2 regions of the Oceanobacter sp. 4_MG-2023 genome follow, and region 1 is predicted to be linked to the other one. Evidence: riboswitches for the same ligand, from Rfam matches in the RefSeq annotation. Region 1 holds a riboswitch; the other holds the start of a gene.

Region 1 (7,028 bases):
GCCTCGGTCAACGACTGAAACAAGGCGGGGAAATCCTGCTCAGGAAAATGATAAAACTGGTTGTTTAGCCATAACGTCAGGCAGTCCACCAGCATCACACCCGGGCCGGACTGCTGCGCCAAATACTCAGGCAACGCCAGCGGGACTTCGGCCAACGGCCAATCCTTTCCTCGCTCCTGCTGGTGCCGCTCAATCCGACGCTGCATTTCATCGTCGAATGACGTGGCAGTGGCGACAAAATATTTGTTTACCTGTTGCCGGGCTGCCAGATCACTGGCAACAGACAGGCCGTAGCGGGATTTGCCCGAGCGAGCTCCTCCCAGTATCAAATGAATCATGCCAGTTGTCCGCCATTCGCAAGGGCCAGCAAAACGCTATAAATCAGCAACTCCTGCAATTGCTGGGCAGCACCTAGGCTATCTCCCGTAAAACCGTACAGATGTTTGCTCATCCAACGTTTCAGCCACCATCGCATGACCACAACAGCAATCACCAGCACCCATGCCGACCAGAACGGCAACCACAACAGTCCCGCCGCTCCCGTCACCAGTACCTGCATCAACAAGGCGGTGTTCATGGGGTGCGCCAGCGGGTCGCTTTTACTGGTTCCCGGTGCCGATACATACGGCAAATCCTGGGCATGGGTAATCGCCATCGCCCGCGACAAGGGATAACCAATCAATAACGCCAGTAGTAATTCACCCTGTTCTGCCAGGGCGACCAGCAACAGGTACTTGAACAGCAACGCCAACAACAGCGCACTGCTGCCATACGTGCCCAGTCGGCTGTCTTTGAGAATACGAAGTTTGTGAGGCTGATCCAGGCCCCCATAAAAGCCATCAAAACAATCCGCCAGGCCATCTTCGTGCAAGGCACCGGTCAATAACAGGCTGGTTATCAACAGCACACATACCGCTGGAGCCATACCTAACCCGGCTTCTGCCAGCAGATACACCGGCATCAATAACAACCCCAGCAGCCACCCCACCAACGGAAAGTAACCCAAGGCACTGTGCATTCTGTCAGGGCTATATAGCAACTGACTACTCATTGGCAAACGGGTCAAAAACCTGATTGCCAACTGTAATAACTGCCAATGCTGGCGTAACTGCATCAGAAGACTCGACATCAGACCTCGACCCCGGCGCTGGCAAAGCTGGCCATCTGGTTATAAAAACCTGCCGCGGCCCGCAACAAGGGTAATGCCAAAGCGGCGCCGGTGCCTTCGCCCAGTCGCAGCCCAAGATCCAGCAAGGGGTTGGCTTCCAGGGCCTGCAGCGCCAAACGATGTGCCGGTTCCGCAGAATGATGGCAGAACACCATATAGTCCCGACAGCCGGGTTCCATCCGACAGGCCAGCAGCGCTGCAACCGTGACAATAAAGCCATCCACCAGAATGACCGTCCGTTGCGCCGCCGCCGCCAGTATGGCTCCAACGATCTGGACGATTTCAAAACCACCCACTTCCTGCAATGCAACCGCCGGACTGGCATCGGCATACGCTGCCCGAACCCGCTGCACACCCCGGCCCACCAGTTCACTCTTGAGCAACAGCTGATCATCATTAATGCCCGTCCCCCGGCCAATGACTTGCTCGACTGCCAGGTTTTCTGCCAGTGCCAGTAACGCAGAGGCGGAGCTGGTATTCCCAATACCCATCTCACCCAGCCCCAGCACATTACTGCCTTGGGCAATCACCTCGCGGGCCACGTCTGCACCCAGGTATAACGCGCGCTGGTACTGCTCTGCCGTCATGGCTGGCTGGGCCGAAAAATCGGCACTACCCGGGCCAACCCGACGCCGTAACAGTGACCGATGATCAGCGTCCAGCGGCTGAATCACTCCGGCATCAATCACTTGCAAGGCCATATCACTGGATTGACAAAAGCAGTTGATAGCCGCCCCACCAGCCAGAAAATTCAGCACCATTTGTCTGGTGACAGCCTGAGGGGCAATACTGACGGGATGACGAGCAATACCATGGTCAGCAGCAAACACCAGCATGGTTGGCCGGGTGATCCGGATTTCCTCGTCGCCGCCATCCAGTTGTTGGATCTGGGCCAGTTGGGCGGCCAGTACTTCCAACGCCCCCAACGCCCCCGGAGGTTTGGTTTTCTGATCAATCCGTTGTTGTATCTGCGCCTGACCAGCCTGTCCGAGTGCTGGAATATCAAAAGAAACCGTATGCATAAATAAACGAAACTCCAGTCAGCTCTGATCAGGCCAGCCGCTGACGCATAACCAACAGAAAAAAGACGCTGCCCAAAGCAGAGGTAATAATACCGATGGGAATTTCTTGGCTGGCAACTGCCGAACGGGCAATCACATCCACCCAAACCAGAAAGGTACTGCCGAGCAACAAACAGCCTGCGATCAGCGTTCGGGTCGTAACGCCCAGCCAGCGTCGCACAATATGGGGAATCATCAGGCCAACAAAACCGATACCACCACAATACGCCACGACTGCAGCGGTCAAGGCAGCACAGATCACCAGTGCCAGCGCCCGTAGGCGTACGGCATCCACTCCCAGCGTGCGAGCGTTGTCATCCCCCAGCAACATGGCATCAAAATGACGCCCAAGCAGCAGCAGTACACCACTGCTGACCAACACCACAGGGAACAACAGCCATAATTGACTGCTTTCAACCCGCCCCAGGCTGCCCATCAGCCAGAACAGCACCTTGTTGGCAGCAAAAGGCTCACCGATAAACAGAATAAAATGGGTGAGTGAACCCAGCATCAACGAAATCGCCACCCCGCCCAACAACAACTGCTCGGAACTGCGGGCGAACGAAGTAATAGCCAGAACCTGAACCAGCATCACCGCAAACAAGGCACCACCAAACGCGGCCAACGGCAAGGCCGTGCCGACCGGCAACCAACCCAGCAGCCAGGCCAGCAACGGCTGCTGTGACAGCATCGTACCCATCAACACGGTGACCACACTGGCCCCCAAGCCGGCACCGGCGACTACACCAAACAGATAAGGATCGGCAAGGCCGTTACGGGTTACGTTCTGTAATGAGGCACCGGCAATGGCCAATCCAGCACCAACCAATATGCCTGCAGCAACCCGCGGCAACCGCAGGTCAGTAAAGATCAATTGGTCCAGAGGATCGACCGGCAAACCGGCGAGACAACGCCAAACGGTATTAAAAGGCAGGTCGGCAGACCCAAAAAACAACGCCGCCAACGGCGACAACAACGCCACCGCGATCAGGATTATCCAGCGATATCTCATATGGCTTGATCCTGCTCCGTCGGTGCGACGGTCTGAGCCATCGGTGCTGGTGGTGAAAAATCGACCCGCAACGCTCCGGCATCGTGACGTACCGCACAAGGCAAACGAAATACCTGCTGCAAACGCTCAGGCTCCAATACCTGCGACGGTGTGCCATAAGCCACTTGTTCGCCATGATCCAATAACAACAACTGGTCGCAGTAATGTGCCGACAGATTAAGATCGTGCAAACTCATCACCACGGTCAGGCCGTTATCCCGAGCCAATTGCCCCAGCAAAGCCAGCACATCGTGCTGGTAATACACATCCAGATGATTGACCGGTTCATCGAGCACAATCAGTTCTGCCCGTTGCACCAGTGCCCGGGCAATCAAGCCGCGCTGCTGTTCACCACCAGACAAAGAGGCAAACACCTGATCGGCTTTTGTCGCCAGACCAACACGATCTAACGCTTGTTCGATACATTGGTCGTCCTCCTGGGTCTGTCGCCCCAACCAGGACTGATGCGGCAATAATCCCATGCGTACCATTTGCCGCAGGCTGAGCGCAAACACCGTATCATTAAGCTGATGCACAACAGCAATCCGCCGCGCCCGTTGACTCAAGCGGTAATCCGCGACCAATTGGTCACGCCAGCACACAGTACCGGCGCCAGACAACTGACCGGACAACGCCAGCAGCAAACTGGTTTTGCCCGCCCCGTTAGGGCCCAGCACGCCCAGTACCGAGCCACGCTTTAACGCAAAAGAGATCTGTTTCAGAATCGGCTGTTGATCAATCGTGAGCACCAGCTTATTGACCGCCAGACCGGAACAACCAACCATGGAGATATCCGACAAAAGTAAGCCGTACGAAGCAAGACCATCAACACCGTGCCGACATGTGCATCCACAGGGAAAGGAGATGGTTCGTGTCTTCCCGCACGAACAAAATTCAAGAGACTGAATCATTCATTCACCCGTGCACGACGTTAGTCGAGACAGGGCAGAGAACCATTCCAGGGAGGTATCTGACTTTTCCTGGCCCATCACGGCCACAGAATTACAGTTGCGGGTACAGTTCCGGACTCACACCGGATTCCCAATTACGTTAAGCCGCCAGAGCAGCCCAACACCTGTTTGATAGCGCCGGACTATATCAGCAAAGCAAAAACCATACGATAGCGAATCGATTCAGGGGTTCAGCCAGTTACCATCCACTTGCAGCATCACCTGTCATCACCTGCCACAGCGTTACCGCTCATTATGGCGATGCGCGTCACATCGCCTCACAGCAGTCAACACTGACATTTCATGACGCAACCGGTCATCCCGCCTTGCTTCGCCACAAACAGTCCGCGCCAATCACGGCAGGATTTCCCTGCCTTCTCAGTACAGCAACAGAAAACACCCACATCGAGACAACACCAACCAAAAAGGCGTCTTATTCTTATTATAATTCTTACTCTGTTAATTTCGATGCTGTATAAAACAGCCGGAAAAACCTGAAAATATGACAAAAACATATAAAAATTATTAAGTTTTAATTAAAAAACAAACAGTTGAAGCTTCTTTACAGCTACTGGTAGCAGAAAAATACCACATCACCCAAAGATAATTACAAAATCAGACCCAGCACTCATTTCGTGCAAAATTAAGCCGACTGGTGAATAATTCCACTATCCTTGTAAGCAGCAAAGGTTCTTTTGGGCATCGATACATCGCCGCTGGCAAGGTGGTTTCTGACAAGAAATCCATTGCCCAACAAGAGACACAACAAGTATCAAAATACAGTAAAGATATGTAAAACAAGGCATTACATCCATCCTGAGAAACAACAGGGATATTCCAGCGTCTCAGGTGCATGTAACAATCCAGGCCTACTCATCCTGATGTAAAGTGATATTTTGCACCAGGGTCGGTCATGTAATAGACAAAAAATCAGACCTATACCGCCATGTTGCGATAGAAGGCAGGCCACAAAAAAAGTTAACGTTCGAAATGACCTCAGATGAAATCATTCATTGACTCAGGCCTTCGATAAGATCATTTTTTGCTGCATTGTAGAGCAATCAAACCACCTGACTGTTATTTCTCCAGGTTGGCAAACGCCAGCCCTCCTGGTAGTCAAGACCAAACGGCACATGAAGAGAATTCGCGGAGGAATTCAAATGCTTCTGATCTTCATTGTTGTGTTGATCTGGTTTTTCTGGATCAAACGACCTAAAAAGAACAACTACACCGCTAACAGAGCCAATAGTGTTGTGGCTATAACAGGCAGTCTGATCATGCTTAGCCAGAGGATGATGAAAGATCATCTGATGCTTGGCGCAGGGGTGAGTACTCGTTCGGCCCACAGCCAGCGCGATGTGAGCGTCATGCTGTTTAACCAGCGCCTGGAACAACTGAAAAAAGAAGATCACGACGAAGCGATGCAGAAGCTGTTGGCCAACACGCAGGCCATTTGGGATATCCACCAACCCCAGATTCTGGCACAGCCAGACCTCAATCTGGTTGGCAACCTGATGCAAGATAATGACCGCTTGCTCGCCCTCTGTGATGATATTGCCCGCAGCAAGGCAGAACATGAAGGCGATAACATCGCCAAAATGGCCTACCTCGCAGGCAGACAGCGTATGCTATCCCAGCGAATTGCCAGAAACTGTGTGGCTATTTACTGGGGCTATGACAACGACTGGATCCATTACGATCTCGACGCCACCATTGCGCTGTTTGATCACACCCTGCGTGAGTTGATGCATTCCCGTCTGACCACGCCACAACTGGCGGCATCGCTGGAAGCCGCTGCATCCTTCTGGATGGCATCCAAAGCGACGTTCAAACTGTTTCAGGACAGTGCCGACAAGCGTAAGGATGTGCCACATATTCAGGAAGTGACTGAAACATTACTGGTAAAGCTGGATAAGATCACCAGCCAGTATGAAGCGATTATTGTTGGGGAAGAACGCCCGGACCAGTCCTGAGCCAGCCGTTCTGAAGCCTCCATCGCGGCTCAGACCCGCATAAAAAAGCGGATAAGGGTTTCTCCCTTATCCGCTTTTTTAGTTAGCCATCATACCAGCCGAGTACCTTATTCAGCGGGACTGGGCAAGCTCTTCTGCTCTCAGCTCACGCCGGAGTATTTTACCAACATTGGTTTTTGGTAATTCAGTACGGAATTCCACATATTTAGGTACCTTGTAATTGGTCAGACGCTCTTTGCACCAGTGGCGCAAATCCGCCTCACTGAGTTCAGACTTCACCACAACAAAGACCTTGACGGCTTCTGAGCTTTTCAGATCCGGCACACCAATAGCAGCCACTTCCATCACCTCGGGGTGATCGGCAATAACATCTTCAACCTCGTTCGGATACACATTAAAGCCGGAGACAATAATCATGTCTTTCTTGCGATCCACAATACGCATATAGCCATCATCCTGGATCACGGCAATATCCCCAGTGCGCAGCCATTCGCGGGCAGGCAAACCATCAGTCCCTGGCAAAAATGCCTCATCGGTCGCCACTTCCCGTTTCCAGTAGCCTTTCATGACCTGTGGCCCTTTAACGCACAACTCGCCCCGTTCTCCCAACGGCAACTCATGGCCATCATCATCCACGGTGATGCAGAGGGTACTCGACACCGGCATACCAATACTGCCCAGCTGGATATGTCCTGGCGGATTAAACGACACTACCGGTGACGTTTCTGTCATGCCGTAACCCTCGGCAATATCATTACCGGTGACTTTTTTCCATTGTTCGGCAGCGGTTGTGGTCAACGCCATGCCACCGGAGATCGTCAATTT
Region 2 (7,028 bases), on a different contig from region 1:
CAGAACCGTTGGTAGAACTACGGGTAGGGGTCAGGGTGTAAGCTGTTCCTGCGATATCGGCTGGAACACCATTGGTTGCTGTATCAAAAGTAATGGTCAGTACGCCAGAGGCACCTACATCGATAGACGCTACGTTGCCAGCAGCGTGATCTGCTTTAGTACAAGAGACACCGGTGTAGGCATTCAGGTTTGTACAAGCTGCTGGCAATGCAGAGTAACGTGCGGCGTATTCACTAACTGACAACTGTAATGGGCGTGCAGCCGACAGGGAGTTGGTGGCTTCAGTACGCAGGATATAATCCTGATACTGAGGAATCGCCACAGCGGCCAAAATACCGATGATCGCAATTACGATCATCAATTCAATCAGGGTAAAACCTTTTTGCATCGTTTTCATGGAAGTCTCCACTCTCAAAATTTTAGGGTTGTGCAATATTACACGTGTTATGCGATGACTATTATGAGGGGTTTTGCCATGGGAAACATCCCAAAACATCCCAACACTTCGTTGTCGAAGCACTTGGTGAGTTCGGGAAATTGAAGAGGGGGTCTTCCCGGACTCAAGCCACTGGCTTCTGTGCGTCTATCACTGGATACGCATACATAGAATATCAAGCTAATATCGTGCCAAGTATATTTTGGCTAAAATAAACAGGTTTATGTGACCTGGTTCGCTAAACCATCGGTGGGCGTTGATTGAATCGCCTGCCTTGCAGAAAAACGGGGTATCCAGTTGAGTACAATGTGACAAATATTGTCACTCGGGTATGTGGTTGTCAGATATATCTGGCCATATTGGCGGTAGTGACTTTTGTGGTCTTGATGTGTGGGCCTGATGGATACCGTCAAAGGATACGGACAGGGCCGGTTTGGGCACGGACGGAGCAGGTCACCAGGGAGAAAAGGGTGCAGATAGCAGGCACGGATGGATATGGCTGGGGTTTTGGGGGTTTTGGGGGTTTTGGAGAGTGGGGGATGTGGGGGATGTGGGGTACGGGCAGCGCCGGCCCCCACGGCTCAGACAAAAGGTATTACTCGGACACTTCATCCGTCAGGAAAGTGATTGAGGCAGGCACCAGATCGAGGTTGATAAAGTCACCGTTGACACTGTTGGTGTCGGTATCCAGCACCAGCAGGCCAGGCTGGGTAGCGTTGGTGATACCGACCCACAGGCGCTGGTTTTCATCCAGGGTGATATCGCCGAGGGTATAGCTGTCTTCCGGGTCGCTGACGTTGCTGGCCATCAGGCTGTTGATATCAATGGTAACCGGGTCGCTGCTGCTGTTGGGGCTGATTTCATACAGGTAGCTGGCAACAGTGCTCCATCCGGCTTCAACATTGATATTGACGTAGGCCTTGTCTTCGCTGACAACGGTGATGTCTTTGACATGGTAGTACTGTGCCGGTGAGGCGCTGGTGTCGTTCAAATCGGCGAAGGTGGTGCCATCGATGATATTGCTGATCGCATAGGTGGTGGTATCGATGACATCGACGCCGCCGCTATTGTCGTCGTAGTCACCACGGGCAGCGATATACAGCTGGCCATTAAGCAGTTCCATGCTGGTGGGGTTGGTCACGGTCAGAGGAATGCCTTTCAGGCCATCGGTGCTGGTGTCGGTATCAATTTCAATAAGGGTGTCGAGGTCGTACACCACGACGTAGGCGGTGTTGTTGCCGTCATAGCCATAACGCTGGGTCAGAACAAACAGTTGGTTGTTGTCGATGGCGGCATCGACCATCCCCGGTGTGGTGCTGTAACCGCTGACGCTGTAATCGGACAAGTCGATGGTATCGACCTTGAAGTCGTCTTCGCTGCTGGCGGTGGTGTCGACTTTCCAGGCTGTTTCCGCGCCGTAGCGCATCAGCCAGCCGTATTGGTCGTCCTGATGTACCAGGGTATAGACGTTGGCGCTGCTGTCGCCATCATCATTGGTGGTGTAGGTCCATTCCGGGCTGCTGAGGCTGGCGGTGGCGTCGTAGCGGCTGATGGTATCGACGTAATATTGGCCAATCCGGTATAGCCAGTTGGCTTCGCTGGTGATGGTGTAGTTGGTGTTGGTGTCGCTGAATAATTGTTGCTGGACGCTGCGGTCGCCGGTGATATTGCCGATGGCAACATGGCCACTGCTGTAGTCGGCAGCGGTGGTTTGTACCGCATAGGCTCCTTCTGCAATGGGTTGGGCGTCGTCGTCGTCACCGGCGCAGCCACTCAGTATCAGGGTCGCAGAGAGAAGCAGTCCGGCGGTGCTGAACGGGGACAAACAGGTGCGGGATAATGTTGTTGGGTGATCAGGCAGACGGTTAGGCATAACAAAATTCCTTGGGTGTCGTTTGGCAAACTTGTTGGTTGCTGGTGATATGAATATTCAAAGCGAGTAGCTCAGGTACAGTGTCCATTCCCGGCCACGAGCCGGGCGCCCACTGAAGTCGTTAAAACTGTGATTAAACAGGTTGTTAATCCGCAGGCCAGCGTGGGTCGGCAGTAGTGACGGTCTGGATGGCACTGGCCATTGGTAGCCGTAATGGATGTTCCAGAGGCGACGTTGATCCCCGGGTACGCTGTTGTAGCGGTCGAGGTAGAGGTCGTCAGCCAGCTCGGCATGGAGATCGATACTGTGGTGCCGGGTGGTCATGGAGGATTGCCAGAGTAATCCGGCAATCAGCCGCAGGTGATAGATGCCGGGCAAGTATTTGTTATCAAAGCCAACGATATCGCTGCTGCTCTGGCTTTGGTAATGGCTGCCTGCCAGCTGCAATTGCCACATCCCCAGGCTCTCTGTTGCGGGTGCTGCGGTCACAGGGCGGTTGAGCTGACTGTGCAGCTGCCATTCCAGCCCGGCCATGGTGGCATCACTGGTATTTTCATAGCGACCAGCCCCGGTTGAGGGGTCATACACGGCGACGATGGCGTTTTCCAGTTGGCGGTGGAACAGGTTGAGGCTGAGCTGCTGGGGGCGTTGTTGCCAGTCTCCGCTCCAGCTGATGTTTAACGACAGTGTTTGGCTTTGCTCTGGTTGAAGGTCGTCGTTGCCCCGGGTCAGGCCGCGGTTGCCGAAGCGTTCATACAAACTGGGTATTCTGAGTGCCTGTTTCCAGCTTAGTTGCAGCTGGCCGTTGCCGGTATCGCTGAGCCAGTATTGTTTCAGGCTGACCAACCCGGAGGTCCAGGACTGCTGCTGATGGGTGTTGTCGCTGTCGCTGCTATCGGTAGCGCTGGTTTGCAACAGGCTGTTTTGCTGGTGGTGGCTGCTACTGAGACTGAACTGGCGTGTACTGTCGCTGTTTTGCCATTGTGCCCGACCACTCAGTTGTACTTGCCGCAGCCAGGAATATTGGTCGCAGCGGCTGCTGAGGGAGTCACAATCACCGCTGTCGCTGTCAATCAGGTAGCGGCTGCGATAGCTCTGCTGGCTTATCTTGATACTGCTGCCCAAATCCCAGGCGTGCCATTGTACCTGGCTGCCAAGTTTGGCCTCGCTGTGTTGGTAGCGATAACGGTTGTTGCTGTCGACATAACCGAATACTGCGGTTGGATCGTAAAATGCCTGACGGTTCAGCGAGTGCCAGAGTTGCCAGTGCTGACGAAAATCTTGTCCCCAGTTGCCCGACAGTTGTACGCCCAGTTGCTTGCTGTCCAGTCGGGAGCGGTTACTCGAGGAGTTGCGATAATACTGTGGCAGTTGTTTGGATTCATCTTGCCAGTACAGGCTGGCAAACAGGCCGGGTTGCTGATGTTTCAGTGTCAGGCGGTCGCGACGATAGGCGGCATTGTTGAGTGCTTGTTGTTGTCCGGCTGGTTGGCTGGTGTCTTCCGGGCTGCTCACCGGGTAGCGGTAATTGTTGTCGCTTTGTTGGTGGTCGATCAATAAATCTGTAGTGCTGTGAGGCTGAGTCCGTAACGGTTGTTGCAGATTCAGGGTCGCCGTACCGTAGCTGCCAGCCGCGGCGGATAGTTGGGTGGGCCTGCTGCTGGTATTGGATGGGCTGCGACGGGTCACGATGTTGATGGTACCGCCGATCGCTTCATCACTGATCAGGCCATTGTCGTCGGCATCGCTGCCGCTGGTCAGGACATCGACTCGCTCAATGGAAGCCAGCGGGATGGCATTAAGATCGTACTGGCCGTATTGACCTGTGGTTACGTCAACGCCATCGATCAGTAAGCGGGTTTGTTTGGCATCAGCTCCTTGCATGGAAATCAGTACCGGGTCGCCCAGCCCCCCCAGGGATTGCACCTGCAGGCCGTTGATACGGCTTAGAAATTCCCCCAGGTTCTGATAACCAGCCGCCAGGGCTTGCTGATCGTAGAGTCGGTAGCTGGTGTCTGCGGCGGGTTCTTGATGGCCATAGACAACCAGCTCATCATCGGCGACCGGCGTATCGTCTGTATCATCGTTGTGTGCCGGGGTTACCGAATCGGCAAAACTGGCAGGCGCGGACAATAACAGGCTCAACATCAGGCTCGACAGCAATGATGGTGTCCTTGCCTGTTGGAGGTGGCAAGACAACGGCTTGCGAAAGGCATAACACCAGAAGGGCAAACGTAATGTCATGGAAGTCCTGAGTACCGGGTCAGAATATAACGGCAAGAGCAGGGGGAGCAGACCAGGCAAGCAATCATTGCTTCCGAAGATGGCGGAAGACATCGCCGGGGCGGCGATTGGCGATTGGCACAAATCCCTCCCGCTGCCCTCCGCAACGTCGGTTGATAAAAACAGGCCGGTATCCGGGCTGACGACCTGAGCAGATGCTGCTCGTTCATAACGCCTTCCCACCGGTGCCTGCTGGCTGGCTCGGCAGTGGCTGGTGTCCTGTATGGGCAGGAACCTGTTATTGAATGGGTCGATCACCGTTGCGGGGGCAGCGCCGGTTTATGTTTTTACATCACCGGTCTTCCCGTTTAACCCGAGGCTGAATGATTCAGCCCATGGGCACCTGATTCTGGGCGCAGAGTAGCGGTGGTAATAGCAGGCGTCAAGAATTGCAAAGTAAAATCGTCGAGTCCGGCGCCGTCTGTGGCTGTGGTTTGCCTGTAAGCAGGGAAGGGCGTCCCTAGGTGGGGAGGCCGCTGCGGATATTAAGCTGATCCATTAATGCCCGGGTTAAGGGCAAATCGATTTTTGCCGCGCTGGCCTGGGCCAAGAGATAGCCACAAATATGATCCAGCTCGGTTGGGCGGTTGGCCAGTACGTCTTGCAGGCTGGATGAGCGGTTATCCGCCGTCGATAGGGCAATCTGTGTTACCCGCTCTGGCAGTTGATCTGGTAATGGCCAGCCTTGATGTTGATACAGCTGTTCTATTTCGATGGCCAACGAGTGTAACGGCGCACGGTATTCAGGGTTGCTGATTAATGCGCCATTGAGGCAGCGGTAGCAGGCGGTCAGGGGATTGATCACTGCGTTAATTGCCAGCTTTTGTCGTTGCCGTGTAAGAATATCCGAGACAACCTGGGTATGAGGCAAGTGGCTGGTGATCTGTCGCGGTAATCCATTTGCCTGTGCCGAAGGCAGACCAATCCAGACATCACCCAGTCCGGCATATATGACGCTGTTGTTTTCCAGGCGGTAAGCGCCGTCGGTGGAGATGCCGTGCCAGAGCTCGCAGCTCTGCCCTTGTTCTTTGAGCCAGTGAGCGACTTGTTCATGCTGGCCCATACCGTTTTGTAGCAGCAAAATGCGGTCAACCTGATGCAGTTTGCTGGCATAAGGTAACAGGGCATCCAGGGTGTCACCGGCTTTGGTGGTGATCATCAGCCAGTCCAGCCGCTGATGGTTCCATGGTGGCAGTGACAGGGTCAGGGTCTCTGGCCATTCAGGATGACTCGCACGAATATCTGGCCCGTATTGCAGGGTACGTTCCAACGGCGGGGTGGCCATTGTCGGGGATTGTGGTGAGCGGCCAAGCACATAAAGACGGTGCTGACGCCAGTAGCTGGCCATGACGGTGCCAATGGCACCCAGGCCAAGCAGGCCGATGGATAATGTCATGGCAGGATTATAAGTCGCTTGATGAGCTGGAGCCAGAGCGGGCGGATGACTTTTGCTTTTCAGTGCTGACAGAGGTATACAGTCCGGCTTATTGCCATGCTTATGACTGTATATATTTATTGACAGGTTATTGACAGGAGAAGCCCAATGCCATCGTTTGATGTCGTTTCCGAAGTGGATAAACACGAAGCCCAGAATGCCGTTGATCAGGCCAATCGGGAATTGTCCACTCGGTTTGATTTTAAAGGGGTTAATGCCAGCTTTGAGTTAAAAGATTTTGCTGTCACCTTGACGGCTAATGAGGAATTCCAGATCGAGCAGATGAAACCCATGCTGGAAAGCTCTTTGATCAAGCGCAAGATCAAGGTCAGTTGTCTGGAATATGGCGATCTGGCCGGTGCAGGCAAGCAGGTCAAAATGATCGCAACCTTGCGTCAGGGTATCGACAAGGACCTGGCTCGTAAAATGGTCAAGATTGTCAAAGACAGCAAATTAAAAGTGCAGGCATCGATTCAGGGAGAGATGGTGCGGGTACAAGGTAAGGCGCGAGATGATTTGCAAGCGGTGATGGCGCTGTTTCGTAATGACGATTCCATCGAGATGCCGCTGGCGTTCAAGAATTTCAAAGACTGATGTCTGACCGTAAGGTAACGGATCACTCTTCTGTTCAATCCAGCCTGGATTCTGCCACGACTTCGACGTCTTTTTTCGGCTGGTGGCGTGATGCCCGGAAAATTTACACCCGTAAGCCGGTACTGGCGATTGCCTTGTTGGGTTTTGGTGCCGGGCTGCCATTTTTGTTGGTGTTTTCGACCCTGACAGCCTGGTTGCGGGATGCGGAAGTGGAGCGCACGACCATCGGCTTTTTTGCCTGGATCGGTATGACCTACTCGATCAAGGTATTCTGGGCACCGGTCGTGGATCGCGTCAGTATCCCCTTGCTGAGCCGTTGGCTTGGGCAGCGACGCAGCTGGATTCTGGTTGGGCAGGCAGGGATTGCCAGCGGTTTGTTGTGGATGAGCCTGCTCGACCCGCATACG

What was found. Region 1 has a riboswitch for cobalamin ahead of Q8W24_RS10830 (ABC transporter ATP-binding protein). Riboswitches for the same ligand answer to the same signal wherever they lie in the genome.
Region 2: linked by a shared signal. The riboswitch ahead of Q8W24_RS11970 (TonB-dependent receptor) and the one ahead of Q8W24_RS10830 (ABC transporter ATP-binding protein) in region 1 are both predicted to bind cobalamin.

Annotation. Positions count from the first base shown of each region.
Region 1 covers NZ_JAUYVV010000013.1:70,440-77,467, forward strand. Annotated here, with positions in the region: gene cobU (bifunctional adenosylcobinamide kinase/adenosylcobinamide-phosphate guanylyltransferase) at 1-338, opposite strand, end outside; gene cobS (adenosylcobinamide-GDP ribazoletransferase) at 335-1,129, opposite strand; gene cobT (nicotinate-nucleotide--dimethylbenzimidazole phosphoribosyltransferase) at 1,129-2,190, opposite strand; gene Q8W24_RS10825 (iron ABC transporter permease) at 2,219-3,241, opposite strand; gene Q8W24_RS10830 (ABC transporter ATP-binding protein) at 3,238-4,065, opposite strand; cobalamin riboswitch at 4,224-4,374, opposite strand; gene Q8W24_RS10835 (type IV pili methyl-accepting chemotaxis transducer N-terminal domain-containing protein) at 5,391-6,203, shown strand; gene Q8W24_RS10840 (AMP-binding protein) at 6,315-7,028, opposite strand, start outside.
Region 2 covers NZ_JAUYVV010000016.1:35,515-42,542, reverse strand. Annotated here, with positions in the region: gene Q8W24_RS11980 (pilin) at 1-397, opposite strand, end outside; gene Q8W24_RS11975 (hypothetical protein) at 1,032-2,309, opposite strand; gene Q8W24_RS11970 (TonB-dependent receptor) at 2,367-4,553, opposite strand; cobalamin riboswitch at 4,700-4,954, opposite strand; gene Q8W24_RS11965 (ketopantoate reductase family protein) at 5,053-5,988, opposite strand; gene Q8W24_RS11960 (YajQ family cyclic di-GMP-binding protein) at 6,136-6,621, shown strand; gene Q8W24_RS11955 (AmpG family muropeptide MFS transporter) at 6,621-7,028, shown strand, end outside.